Regions from separate parts of the Sphingobacterium sp. Ag1 genome, predicted to be linked through region 2. Evidence: riboswitches for the same ligand, from Rfam matches in the RefSeq annotation. Region 2 holds a riboswitch; the other holds the start of a gene.
The links. A riboswitch is a leader RNA that binds a small molecule or an ion and turns the genes downstream of it on or off. The one in region 2 is predicted to bind S-adenosylmethionine.
Positions count from the first base shown of each region.

Region 1: it holds a riboswitch for S-adenosylmethionine, as region 2 does, so the genes downstream of both, AAW12_RS17790 (hypothetical protein) here and AAW12_RS18790 (hypothetical protein) in region 2, are expected to answer to the same signal.

Region 1 covers NZ_LBGU01000043.1:44,340-51,884, forward strand. Annotated here, with positions in the region: gene AAW12_RS17775 (sialate O-acetylesterase) at 1-97, shown strand, start outside; gene AAW12_RS17780 (SusC/RagA family TonB-linked outer membrane protein) at 275-3,445, shown strand; gene AAW12_RS17785 (RagB/SusD family nutrient uptake outer membrane protein) at 3,451-4,968, shown strand; gene AAW12_RS17790 (hypothetical protein) at 5,069-5,332, opposite strand; SAM-I-IV-variant riboswitch at 5,399-5,492, opposite strand; gene AAW12_RS17795 (DUF3050 domain-containing protein) at 5,703-6,473, shown strand; gene AAW12_RS17800 (TolC family protein) at 6,739-7,545, shown strand, end outside.
Region 2 covers NZ_LBGU01000043.1:274,023-281,567, forward strand. Annotated here, with positions in the region: gene AAW12_RS18765 (hypothetical protein) at 1-1,254, shown strand, start outside; gene AAW12_RS18770 (hypothetical protein) at 1,275-2,882, shown strand; gene AAW12_RS18775 (c-type cytochrome) at 2,875-3,486, shown strand; gene soxC (sulfite dehydrogenase) at 3,493-4,749, shown strand; gene AAW12_RS18785 (epimerase) at 4,795-5,703, shown strand; SAM-I-IV-variant riboswitch at 5,859-5,952, shown strand; gene AAW12_RS18790 (hypothetical protein) at 5,987-6,250, shown strand; gene AAW12_RS18795 (family 2A encapsulin nanocompartment shell protein) at 6,437-7,360, shown strand; gene AAW12_RS18800 (family 2A encapsulin nanocompartment cargo protein cysteine desulfurase) at 7,384-7,545, shown strand, end outside.

The DNA of each region.
Region 1 (7,545 bases), 230 kb from region 2:
AGTGCGTTACGGATGGGCCGATAACCCGGATTTGGTACTCTATAACGATGCTGGATTACCCGCTTCTCCGTTCCGTACCGATAGCTGGGATAAATAACCGATGTAAACCATCCCCTTATGAACCATAATTGGAGAGCCTATCGTATACGTAAGAAGTAATTAGAAAATATCGCGTCTAAACGAATTATGATTATGCAATTTTTTGCATGATAAGGGATCTCTTTGCCCCTAAAATATTAATCAAGAACTATTTTATACATAACTACAGTAAACAATGAACACAAAAAAGACAAGACAGTGGCCCGAAAAACGGGTGTCATTTGTTCCAGAAGTCAGTATTATGGCACTTTGTCTTTCGATTGCGGTACCAACTGCGGGGTCTGCAAAATCGTTATGGACAACAGCTGGCCGATTACCGGAGAACACACCGCATGCGGCATATAATAAATTAGGCATGTTCCAGCATGCTGTGAAAGGAAAGGTAAAGGATAGCGATGGAAAACCGATTGAAGGCGTTACAGTAAAGGTTAAAAATTCGGCTGTAGAAACAAAAACAAACGGGTTGGGCGACTATGAATTCAAGTCCGTCGATGTCGGAGCCGTCCTGCTGTTTTCATCCGTGGGTTTTGAAACAAGGGAGGTCGTTTTCAATGGCAACGGCCAACAATTGGATGTTGTGCTAAATAACTCATCTTCAAGTTTAGAGGAAGTCGTTGTCGTTGGTTATGGTACGCAAAAGAAAGTAAACCTAACAGGTGCCGTGGCTACAGTGAGCGGCAAAGATATGATCAAACGGCCCGTTGTCAATACAGCTTCCATGCTGCAGGGCGCAATACCGGGCGTACAAATCAACCAGGGCTCGGGAGAACCAGGCAATGAAGGTGTATCCATCCGCATTCGTGGTAAGGGAACTTTTAGTGGTGCCGGATCGGATCCTTTGGTGTTGATCGACGGTGTACAAGGCAAATTTTCGGATGTCAATCCCAATGATATCGAAAATGTCAGTGTACTTAAGGATGCGGCATCTGCAGCGATTTATGGATCCCGCGCGGCAAATGGTGTTATTTTGATCACCACAAAACAGGGGAAATCAGGGAAAACAACCGTGCAGTATGACGGTAATGTGGGTATCTATAAGCCTACGAAAATGTTTGATCTGATCACTAATTCGGCGCAGTATATGGAATTATACAATGAAGCGCGTAAGAATTCCAATCTCAACGATGGCCTATATCCCGCCGATGTGATCGCTGCCTATCGCAATAGCAACGATCCTGTAAAATATCCAAATACGGACTGGCTGGGGCTTATTTTCCAAACTAAACCGACCTACACGCATAATCTTGGTATCCAGGGCGGAAACGAGAAGACAACCTTTAATGTTGGTTTGGGCTACGTCAATCAGGATGGAATGATCAAAGGTTTTAACTACGACCGTTATTCCGCCCGGCTCAATCTGACGACCAAAATCTCGGACGGGATTAAATTCGGAACAAATATCTTGCTCAAAACAGGACATACCGAATCTATTCCGGGTGGATCCAAAGACTTGTTCCTGTCGGCCATGTCGCAGGCGCCAACTTATGGGCCATTTTTGCCGGATGGTAGCGGGCGATATACGTACAAAGCTTACGACTGGGAGTACAACAATAAAAATCCTATGGCCGTATTGGATCGGAAATTCACCTACAATACCGATGATTATGCGGCTAATTTGCAGGCCTGGATGGAAGTACAACTGTTTAAAGGTCTTTCCTGGTACACCAAAGGTGCCTATAATTTCAATATGGACAAGTACAAGGATTATAAATCGACCTTGGATGAATATTACTACCACACGGGTACGCTGGGAACAACATTGGATCTTGGCAAGGGCCTTACAGATCAGGATCAGCAAACGATATACACCAATTTATTTACTTACCTGAACTACGATCGTGCGTTTGGGGCCCACCACCTCAAAGCGCAGGCCGGATATAGTATTGAAAAAAGTAAGTATACCTACCTCCAGGGTTTCAGACAGAATTTTGTCGATGATACCTTAACGGAATTAAATGCCGGTGGATCGGATATTCAACGGGCAAACGGAACAGCCAACCAATGGGCATTGATTTCTTATTTCGGCCGATTGAACTATGATTACCAAGGAAAATACCTCTTAGAAGCCAATATGCGTTACGATGGTAGTTCGAAATTCTATGGTAAGAATCGCTGGGCAGTATTCCCTTCTTTCTCTGCAGGCTGGCGTGTATCTGAGGAATCGTTTGTCAAGGAATTTGCGTCGGGTTGGCTGGATAATTTGAAGATCCGTGGATCCTGGGGCCAACTTGGAAATCAGAATACCGGTAACTATCCGTATCAACCCGTATTGGGACTTACCGGAAATTACTCTTTTGACAATAGTACGCTAAATTCCGGTGTTGCTCAACAGGGATTAAACAACCCGATTATCAAATGGGAAACAACAACGATGACCGATGTGGGGTTGGACTTAAGTCTGTTTAAAAATTTAGATATCACCTTTGACTGGTACAAAAAGAGAACGACTGATATCCTTAGGCAGTCACAGATTACTGCAATCGTTGGTTTGGGAGCACCTTACGTCAATGATGGAATTGTCGAGAATAAAGGTCTTGAATTGGGAATTACTTATCGTAGTCAGATTACTACGGGAGCATTGGAAGGGTTACGCTATCAGCTAGGTGCAAACCTCGATCGTTTCAAAAACAAGCTGGTGAAATTTGGCGAACCGGAAATCGGGGGCTATACAGTCAAGAAAAACGGCTACGCGATGGACAGTTTTTATACCTACGAAGTCATGGGTATATTCCAATCGGAACAAGAAGTCGCTAGTTCGCCTAAGCAGTTTAATGACAATACATTGCCAGGAGATCTCAAGTACCGGGATGTCAATGGGGACGGAAAAATAGATGCGAACGACAGAACAATTATTGCGGGTGTAGATCCAAAGTTGAACTATAGTTTTAATCTAAGTGCAAGTTTTAAGGGCTTTGACTTTTCGGCCCTATTACAAGGGGTATATGGTGTCAAATCTTATGTTTCGGGCTGGGGTGTAACTCCTTTTGTACAGGGTAGCCCACCGACAAAAGATTGGTTAGACCGTTGGACACCTGAAAATCCTTCGACTACAATGCCCCGTATTTATTGGGGTTGGAGCGCTCCGGAGAAATTCAGTCGAGCTTCCAGCTATTTTATACAGGATGCTTCATACTTCCGGTTGAAAAACCTTGTATTGGGATACACTTTACCTGATGGGCTATTGAAAAAATATAAAATTGACCGCCTACGGGTTTATTTTTCGGGTGATAACCTTGTGACTGCAACCAAATTTAAGGGCCTGGATCCTGAGCGCTATGGAAATGGTGACCTCGTGCAATATCCGCAAAACAAGATTTATTCATTTGGTGTACAAGTTAATTTTTAAGTGCTATGAAAAAGAAATTTATAACAGCGTTGCTATTATCCGGACTATTTTTGGGTTCCTGTAACAGTGCCTTGGACCTCAATCCTTTGGATCAGATTGCTTCGGACAACTATTTTAGCAAAAAATCGGATTTTGATAATGCCTTGGCCGGTGTATACGCGTCGTTGCAGAGTGAGACGTTCTCTTATGGGATGCCTTTTCGGGACTGTCTGACCGACAATGGCTATAATCAGTTCAATTCAGGTAGCGTCAACGAAATCGTTGGCGGCAATTTAAATCCAACAACGGGTGGCTACGAAACCGGTATCTATAATGATGCATACGTAGCGATAGGCAGAGCAAATCGTTTGATCGAGAAATTACAAAGCTATGCAGGGGCAGACATAAACGATGCAGAGAAAAAGAAAATGGAAGCTGAAGCCCGCTTTATCCGTGCTTTCGTTTATTTCCAATTGTACAGTATCTATGGCGAAGTGCCGCTTGTATTGGTTTCATTGAATCTGGAGAATCAGCGTCAGCCAAAGGAAAGTGCAGAGAATATACTAAAACAGATTCGAGCTGATCTGGATTTTGGGATCGCCAACTTAGCGCCTAAACCTTATTTCAATAATGGGGGGCATGCGGCCGCCAGTTCAGCAAAAGCCTTGAAAGCACGGGTTTTATTGTTTGCGGCTTATGGTGACAAAGGAGTGCCCGATTTAGCAATTTTGAAAGAGGTAAAAGACTTATGTACCGATATCATGAAAGAGTATACCCTGAGTACGGCTTTTGAAAATGTCTTTCGCGATGCGACACAAAAGAATAATACCGAGATTATCTTTTCGGTCAATTTTCTGGCACCGAATAATACTGCCCCTTGGGACATGTACCTAGGCGATTGGATTGCTGCTTCGCCTTTACAAAACCTGGTGGATACCTATGAATGCAAAGATGGTTTGCCTTTTGGTGAATCACCGTTGACCGACCGAACCAACCCGTTCAAAGATAGGGATCCGCGCCTGAGCAAAACAATTTTTGTGGATCATCCTGATTTTGGCGGCGGTAAGATCCATACACCGTCCAATCCGCGGCCTACAGGTTATGGGGTGTTGAAATTTTTGGATCCGGCCAACCTACCTTTTGGTTTTTCAACATTGAGCCAACAAGATGCGGTTATACTGCGGTTTGGCGAGGTGTTGTTGATGTACGCCGAAGCACAAAATGAAATAGCCGGGCCAGATCAATCGGTTTATGATACCATGAATACTTTGCGGAGTCGGGTTCAGATGCCAGGGTTCCCTGCCGGTTATACCAAGGAAAAGATGCGCGAGCGTATCCGCCACGAAAGAAGAGTCGAACTTGCTTTTGAAGGACTACGGCATTACGACCTGATTCGTTGGCATATCGCGGGTGAAGTACTCAATGGGGTCAAAGACAGTAAAGTGCCCTATCATTTCGAAGATAAATTCTATCGCTGGCCATTACCACAAACAGAAATTGAAAAAAGCGCAGGGATACTGATTCAGAATCCAAACTATAAATAACAAGACTTTTTGCCTTCTTCTGATCGGCAATTTCCTAAACCAACCACAGCAGCGCGCACGAAATCTTTTCGATGCGCGCTATTTTTGGCGGTGATAACGATTACTGTAAAGGGATCAACACATTCTGTTCCAAGCGTACAGGGACATGCTTCACCGAGGTAAAACCGTCTTCCTTAGAAACGATGTTGGAAAGATCCAGTCCTCTTTTGGAGAACGTACTGATCAAAGCTGTTCTAAAGGTAGCTTTTGATGATCCCCAGCCTTGTCCTAAGATGGTGTCATTGTTAAGCTGTATGAGTTCATCCGTTGAATAATAACTGAATTTTTCCAGTAAGTGTTGGTAAAGATTTGTTGTAGTAGCCATACAATTTAAAAATTTAAAGGATTAAACCATAAACTGTATCCAGATCTTTGTGGGAAAATAATCGTTCTGCAACGTTTATTTTGGTCGAAACCCGTATTAATTTACCACCGCGGTGCCTGCACTCGGTTGGTATTGCATCATGCAATTCTGAATACTCTACAAATATAGTAGATTATTTTTTATTATAAAAAATATTTTTGTTTTTACGGGTAAATGAGCGTTAAAATCAGTACAAGGGAGGTCAAAGTGGGGGCAGGTTGTTGTTTTTGATTTGGTTATGAAGCGGATAGCTGGACGGTAAATTTATCATGCTACTGTAATCTCATTTAAAATACTTTAAAAAATAAAGATAAGACGATACTTTTGCGCCATGAATAGAATTGCGGAAATTAATGAATACATTGCTGCCGAACGCGAGGTATTATTGCAACACCCTTTGTATCGTAAGATCAAAACGATCAAGAATCTACGTTCTTTTACAGAAGGGCATGTTTACGCTGTATGGGATTTTATGTCTTTACTAAAAGCTTTACAGATTAAATTGACCTGTACGACTTTACCCTGGTTTGCGAGCGAGCATCCATCAACACGCTATCTGATCAACGAAATTGTATTGGCAGAGGAGTCGGACGAATACATTGATGGCCGCCGTTTGAGCCATTTTGAAATGTATCTGGACGCCATGGATGCCATGGGTGCCGATCTTCATCTGGTCAATAAATTTATCGGTCATGCCAAAAAATCGAGCGACATATTCGATGTCATCGCGACGACGACATTGGATAAGCGGATCAAAGACTTTTTGAATTTTACATTTGAAGTGATTGCTGAAGGTGAGGTGCATAAAATTGCTGCCGCCTTTACGTTCGGGCGTGAAGATCTTATTCCGGGAATGTTTACCTCTATCTTGGAAGAAATTAAAACAAATTTCCCTACAGCCAATCTGGATAGCTTTATTTATTATTTCCAGCGTCATATTGATCTGGACGGCGACGAGCACGGACCTTTGGCCATGCAGATGATCACAGATCTTGCGAAGGACGATGACGTTAAATGGGCAGAAATGAAGGAGATCAGTAAAATCGCGCTACAAAAAAGAATACAATTGTGGAATGCAATAGAAGATTCTTTATACGGATAATCTGGTTTTATACCATCCCCGAAAGGCCTCTCAAATCAACATTTGAGAGGCTTTTTTTATAGGCTGTAAAAAAGAGTAGCGCAAACCCTATTTGGCAGATATTGGTCTTTTTCTTTGAATTGATGAAAAAATGTCTTTTTTCCATAACATATTGGCGTTTGTGAAGAAATCCAAGTTGTAATAAGTGTCTAAGTTTGCAACGCAAAAAAATAATAGAGCACACGTGAACTTTTTTCCTCCCTATTGGGCAAAAGGAATACTAACTATGGGATTGTTAGTATTCACTATTTCGGACACCTTCGCCCTCGATTCTTTGCGTATGTCCCTGAAAGACATGATCGACAAAGCACTCCAGAACAGTAAATACGTCGAGCAGTCCTATTTGCAGCTCAAAGAAAGTGAGGTGGCAGTCCAGCAGCAACGCATGGAGCTGCTGCCCAAAATCTTCGCCAGAGCTTCTGCCAGTTATGCGAGTAATATGCCTGTTTATGATCAAGGTCTTTTAAATAAACCCTCCCAGCATGATATCATTCACTACTTGTACGATAGCGGTTTGGATTTTTATCTGAATCTCTACAATGGGCATCGCGATCTGATGAAAATTGAGTCCAAAAAATTGGAAAATGAGCTGGCCCGGATCGATTGGAAGAATGCGGCGGCGCAGACGAAATTGGAGGTTTGCAATCTTTTTTTGGACTTGGAACTGTCGTATAGTAATAAATCTCTAATCGAGCAGGATATTGCTGATCAACGGGTGCAACTCCAGGAGATTGAACATCTGTATACGGCGGGTGTTGTCTTGCACAGTGACGTTTTGCGTATTTCGTTAGAACTTTCGAAACGGGAACTGTTGCTCGTTCAGATCGGTCATGATATTCAGGCTGCAAATCAGAAACTGCAGCTTATTGGAGGCATTACAGCGGAGATTATCCCCTTGAGCGAGCCTTTTAAAGTGGAAAGCCCCAGTTATGAAACGCTTGTTGCCGAAGCGCGAAGCCATGCTTTTTCCCTCCAAAAATCCGAACAGGAAGTTGTTTTGAAGAAATTATCAGTCAAACAGGCCCGATCAAAT
Region 2 (7,545 bases):
TTGCAGCCAGAATTCTATAAAACGTTATTTACGATCAGCTGGCAATATTTTATTGCGGACGTATTCAAGTTAGTGACATTTTTGCCGCACTATTTCGGTGAACAGAATAGTATACAAGATTGGATATTGATCTTGATTATTGCATTAGTAGGAGCTGTTATTTGGCTGAAAAGAGACAATACCGACAATGATGTTAGGGAGCAGTTATACTATTATTATCTAAGAATATTTGTGCGCTTTAAGCTAGCTGCTATATTGTTTGTAGCCGGCTTTCTCAAACTGTTTCCCATATTTGTTCCTGAGCTATCCTTGAGTCATTTAAACACAGCATATGGTTATTTTGCGGATTGGAAGCACCTACTGTTAAGTTTATCGGCAGCTCCAGCATATCTGGTTTTTTTGGGTATTGTTGAACTTGTTGCCGCGACACTTTTGCTTTTTCGGAAAACAGCTTTTCTGTCTGTCATTTTTGTTATACCCTTCTATGGAAATGCATTTTTGGCCGATTTGGCGTATCAAGGGCCCAGCTATTTTGTTTCTATTTATATTATCTTATTGACTTTGCCCATTTTTCTGTATGATGTACAACGTTTGGGATCACTGATTGTCTCTCTTAAAGAAACATTTCCCGCCGGGTGGAAATTGGATTGGAAAACAATAAGCTGGTCAAAATGGCGGATAGCACTCAAAGTAAGCTTCGTGTTCGTGTTTGTGTTATTGGTGGCAGTAAGGTCTTATTCGGTATACCAGCATCCGGATCAATCGCTACATTATCCAAACCAAGATGGTCTGCCAGCTATCGAAGGTAAATATCTAGTGGATACTTTTATTTTTAATGGAGATACATTGGCGTTTTCACCAACTGACAGCGTAAGGTGGAAGGACGTCGTATTTGAGCGATGGAATACAATAAGTGTACGAAAAGTAAATACAGTTTTCAAGGATATAGCCCCCGCCGCCTTTCTCAAACGGGAAGATCAGCAAAAAGATTATGAATTCACCCAGACCGGAGACCGCCTCTATTATCGGTATACGATTAGCGGCGACACGATCGCGCTTAAAAATCCAAATAATAATTATCCGAATGATACCTATCGCTTTAAAGTAGAGCGGCCGGACAGCCTCCATGTGAATTTGGTCGGAGTTAATGCACACGGAAATACGGTGAAGGTCAATCTCCGTAAGGTAGATAAAAAATACTTACTATACGAAGTAAAGAAGATCGGACGCCAAGGACTTGGATACAAATTATAAACGTTTAAACTATTTTGAAGATGTCAATAAATAATCCGTCGTTAGGTAGTGCCCGGTGGACTGCCTTTCAGCTCATTGCATTTCGCGTCAGCTTTATTTTCTTTATTATAATATCTATACCTAATAATCCGCTATGGTACAAACAAGTATTTTCAATAGACTGGTTTAATTTGGATTATCGCGACCTGTATGATATCTGTCGGTTCGGTTCGGGTGTAAATTGGTTTGGCAGAACTACATTTGGCTACCGGTTAGAGGGGTATAGTATTTGGGTGAATACCTTATTTTTTTCCATCGTAGCCGCATTGATCTGGACATTTGTGCTACGATTACTCAAAAGAGAGCGATCGGAATACAACAGGCTGTTTTATTGGCTCAATGTTGTGGTACGCTATAGAGCTGGTCTGGGTATTATCGGCTTTGGATTTACAAAACTTTTTCCTGTACAGATGCCCTATCCCTCTTTGGGGATTTTGGATACCGACTACGGTGATTTAACTGCACAGAAGATCTTTTGGCTTTCGTTTGGAATCGTGCCCTGGTATCAGGTTTTTGCGGGTATACTCGAAGTGAGTGCAGGTACGATGCTTTTCTTTCGGAAAACGGTACCTATTGGCGCGGCATTGCTGGTAGGTGCTCTGGGCGCAATTGTTGTTGTGAATTTTGCTTACGATGGCGGGGTACATGTTTACAGTTCGTATTTCGTATTACTGAGCTTATTTTTACTTGTGCCATATTACAAACCTTTCTATACCTTATTTGTCAAAGAAATTGCCGCGAAGATCGAACTGTATTTGCCTAATTTTAAACCCCGTATTAACTTGGTTAGAATCGGCCTCAAAGCTCTCGTCTTATTTGTTTTTGTTGGCGTCTTTTTCTATCTGCAATACATCGATTTTCGGTATGATCCTTACAAACAGCCCTCATCGCCTGGAGTAAACGAGTTGCGGGGAACCTATAATGTAACGGAATTTAAGTTAAATGGAGAAACAAGACTTTTTAATCCGTACGATAGCATCCGTTGGCAGTCTGCAACGTTTGAAAAATGGTCCACGCTGACCTTTCGGGTCAATCGGCCTTTGCGATTGGACCTTTCAAATGGGGGCGGCGACCCGAAGCGGGATGTAAACCGAAGTTTTGAAATTTCAGGTGTGGCCGGAGGTCAGCGTGTTTTTCATTATTACGCCGATAAGGATAACAAAACATTGTACCTGGAGGATAAATTTAAGTTGATTCCCGATGAGCGGAATGTAACAGCGGGCGAAGGTGGCGATGGCGGCGTTCGAAACTATCTGAAAGAGCAAAAGCTATCTGCCGACACTCCAGCAATTTCCTTGGCAGAATGGATTCCCGATTCGGTGAAATATAAATTTGCCCATGAGGTAAATGATGTGCATCCAAAAGCGCGGACGACACGCCGCATTCGGGAATTTGCTAAAGCAGATGAATTAGCGAGAAAAGAAATGAGACAGCGTTTCGTTCTTCATTATACGGTCTCTAATCAGGGCAATAGGATCATATTGAGCGGAATTGACGAAAATCGTGATTCGCTTTATGTGGTGCTAGATAAAGTTATAAAAGATTATAAGCTTACCGCGGGTAAATTGGTTGCTGGACAGTATGACTAAACATGGAGCTGTATATCTTTCGATTGGCGGCGCAGTAGCTTTCCTCGTATGTTGCGAAACGAGTGATAGCGTCCCATCTGCCACGAGCTTGCGGCAGCGTGAAACAGATTGGTCGGAAGGACTTGATGCGTACCAGGCAACATGGCCGGATAAGTTTGGGATAGGAAGTCCCGCAGATAAAAGTTTTATAGCCAAATGGGATATCGATGTCCGCCCCGACGGGAAAGGCTTGCCCAATGGTGAGGGAACTGCTAAAAATGGTGCTGTAGTATACCGACAAAAATGTGCCAGTTGCCATGGCGCCCATGGATATGAAGGGCCTGAAGATAAGCTGGTCACAGATTCAACGGGGAGCAATACCATTGGTAATTACTGGCCCTATGCGACAACAATCTTTGATTATGTGCGTCGTGCCATGCCATTTAACGCCCCGGGTTCACTAACAGATCAAGAGGTTTATGATATTACAGCTTATCTGTTGTACTTGAACGGAGTCATAAAAGAGGAGAATAAAATTACAGCAACAACTTTACCTCAAATAGAGATGCCCGCGCGGAAAAGATACGTGTTAGATGATCGCCACGGAGGTCCGCAGGTTAGATAAAAGAATATGTCTGAAGGAAAAGAATATTTAAAACAGCTACGAAAGCTTGTCCGTTTGTTGACGGTGACAGTAGCTTTCTTTTTAGCAATTGCGGTAGGTCTTGTGACCTATCAGCATCTATCCAATCGGGTTGTAGAGCCTGATTTCGATTCCAAAATTAAGGTCGATCCCAGCAAAGTACAGGGAAGGCCATCATCTGAAGTAGGCTATCGTTCTAAATTCGATAGCCCTAAGCGTATAGCTACTTACGCCACGGCTTCCCGTACGCCTTTGGAAGATCTGCAAGGCACAATTACGCCCTCCGATCTCCATTTTGAGAGACATCACGCCGGTATACCCGACATCGATCCCGAGCAGCATGAGTTACTTATCCACGGATTAGTAGAAAAGCCTATCCGATTAAAACTTTCGGGCCTCAAGAAATATCCTTCCGTATCGCGAATCTGTTTTATTGAATGTTCTGGCAATTTTCGTTATGGAAAACGGGAAATGACGCCTGGAGAAGTCTGCGGTTTAACAAGCCAGAGTGAGTGGACAGGTGTATTGCTATCGACCGTACTGCGTGACTTAGGGGTTAAGCCTGAAGCCAAATGGCTGCTGGCGGAAGGTGCTGACGGTGCTTTGATGGCGCGTAGTGTACCCTTGCAAGAAGCATTGACCGAAGCGATCATTGCCTATGGCCAGAATGGAGAGGCTATTCGACCACAGCAAGGTTATCCAATGCGCCTGGTCATTCCAGGATTTGAAGGAAATACACAAATCAAATGGTTGCGGCGGATTGAGGTCACAGATAAACCTGTGATGACTAGGGAAGAAACATCAAAATACACCGAGAAAATTAAAGGTGGAAAAATTCGGATGTTTAGTTTAGTAATGGATGCCAGATCTATTATTACCTTTCCTGCCTATCCGAAAAAAATTGAAGAAGGTTGGCAAGAACTACGGGGCATAGCGTGGAGCGGCCGTGGAAAGGTGGCAAAAGTATTGGTGAGTACAGATAATGGTAAGACATGGAATGAAGCACATTTACAGGGACCGGTATTGGAAAAAGCACATACTGCCTTTAAATTCATGTGGAACTGGGATGGAAAGCCGACACGTGTGCTCAGTAAAGCAATTGATGAGACAGGGTATGTGCAACCTACATATCATCAACTGGTCAAGGCGCGGGAATCGAAGTCGGGCTATCATTTCAATCCCGTTGTTGGATGGGATATTGAGAAAACAGGGGAAGTCTACCTTGCGGATGTCGAGGGCATTTGATCTGAGCATTAAATTCAAGGGCTATTTTAAAGTGTATTTGACGATATGAGAAAAGTTGTACTTGCTGGAGGGACTGGTCATCTTGGAACAGCCCTAAAAGAGAAGTTTCTGGAAATGGGATGGGAAGTTTTGATTTTGTCCCGAAAACAGCCTAAGAAAGAGGACGGCGCGGGTTATCTATTTTGGGACGGAGAGCATTTGGGTACATGGGGTAATGTACTGGAAAGTGCAGATACCGTGATCAACTTGAGTGGCGAAAGTATACGATGCCGCTTCACGCGAAAAAATAGGGCAATTTTGGAGGAATCCCGTCTTTTACCGACGAATGCTATAGGAAAAGCAATAGCAGCTTGTGATAAACCCCCGAGGCTTTGGATAAACTTTTCCGGTATCTCTCTTTTTTCTGGATTAAATGAATTGCAGGATGAGACAAGTATAGCGGTTGGAGAGGGGTATCTAGCTCAACTCACCACTAGATGGGAAGCTGCTTTTTCAGCATTTGACCTGCCTGAGACACTTAAAGTGATACTCCGCGTCAGTCCAGTGTTATCAAAACAGCGGGGCATGCTGGCTGAATTACTTCCGCTGGCTAGATGGGGGCTGGGCGGTAAAATTTCTAACGGACGCCAATGTATGAGCTGGATCCATGAGCGCGACCTTGTGAGATTAGTGTTGTGGATAATTGAGCAGAGACAACCACGGCTTATTTATCATGCATGTAGCCCCCGTCCCGTTACCAATGCAATATTCATGAAAGCGCTCAGAGCGAGTTCGGGAGCATCTTTTGGCTTGCCTATTCCAAGGACTTTTGCCCGTATCGGGTCGTTTTTTAAAGCGGTAAATTCAAGTATCCTTCTCCAGCCTGTTCCTGGGACAACTAAGTTTACCTTGGAAGATGGATTTGATTTTGAATTTGGGGAAATTGAATGCGCATTGAACGATTTGGTAAAATAACAAGACTTGTGTTGGCATTAATAGCCCCTGATGAATGATCAGGGTAAATCAGTTAACAAAATAGGAGGGATAGAAACAATAATTGACCCGGTAAAAATAAATAAAACTTTTATTTTCAAAAAGATAAGGGAATTTAAATAAAATCTACTAACTTTATAGAGTATTCAGAATTGCATCGCGCGATACCAACCGAGTAGACTTACCACGGTGGTTAATTAATATGGGTTTCGGCCAAAAAAACTGAATACAATTTATAGTTTAACCCTTTAAATTTTTAAATTGTATGGCAACAACAAAAAGTCTTTATGAACACTTATCTGAAACGCTTATTCATTATTCGATTAATGAATTAATCCAGTTTAATAACGATACGGTGTCAGGCCGGGGGTGGGGATCATCCAAAACGATTTTTCGAGCCGCTCTGTTAAGCACCCTTTCCAAAAAGGGCCTTGATCTATCACATATTGTTTCGAGAGAAGACGGTTTTACCTCGGTAAAACAAGTTGCCGTGCGATTGGAGGACAATAGGCTTGTGCCGATCGTATAAAAATTAAAGTAGTTATTACGACCTTTCTAATTAATTTATTAAACTAAATAATGAGGGGCAGACTGAAAAGTCTGCTCTAAATTAAGATAGAGTTTCTATCCTTCTTTTAAAAAGAGTCCACGATCGAATTTCCACTCTTTTTCAGGTGTTCTTAATCTATTCCAAATTTTATTAAACTTTTACAATATGAGTGAAAAACCAACACAACAGACCGCCTTGGGCGATGTCGCTGCACGACACCTGGCGATTGCCACCAGAACCGTTCCACAGCTTGAAAGTATCTCACCCCGATGGCTGGTTCATTTATTGCAATGGACACCTGTTGAATCGGGTGTGTTTCGATTAAACAAAGTCGTCGGCGAAGACAGTATTCAGGTAGATTGTTCCAGACGAGATGAGAGCGTTTTGCCACATACATTTGTTGATTATGACGAAAGTCCCCGGGAGTATAATCTAAATGCAGTCAATACACTGATAGATGTACATACACGGGTTTCTGATCTCTACAGCAAGCCCTATAACCAGATCAGTGAACAGTTACGATTGGCAATTGAGAAAATTAAAGAAAGGCAGGAGAGTGAGCTCATCAACAATGCCGATTACGGAATCTTGAGCAATGTGGCGGCCAAACAGATTATTAAGACCAGATCTGGAGCTCCTACACCCGATGACCTGGACGAATTGATCACAAAGGTTTGGAAGCAGCCTGGTTTTTTTCTGCTTCATCCACTCACCATTGCGGCCTTTGGACGCGAATGCACACGCCGTGGCGTCCCACCACCCACGGTATCACTTTTCGGTTCACAGTTTTTAACCTGGCGCGGCATCCCATTGATTCCGAGTGATAAAGTTCCTATTGTAAATGGGAAGACCAAAATTCTGTTGATCCGTACAGGAGAAGCACGTCAGGGGGTAATTGGTCTTTATCAACCTAATTTGCCGGGCGAACAGACACCGGGCCTATCCATCAAGTTTACCGGAATTAATGATAAAGCTATAGCTTCTTACCTGATATCTTTATATTGTTCGCTGGTCATTCTCGTAGACGATGCTGTGGCTGTATTGGACGATGTGGACATCACACAGTACCACAGCTACAATTATAAGTAGATCATTCCTTAAAAGATTTTACTATGTCTCATTTAGATATTGATTTCGAAAGATTTCTAACGGAAGAAGCAAATAAGTATTTTAAGGCAGTTCCGACGGAAAACCTCCTGTCTGGGGATCTTCCCCGAGAGGCAATCTATCCTGATAAACCGGCTCCTGATCCTAAACTGAATACATTCAATTTG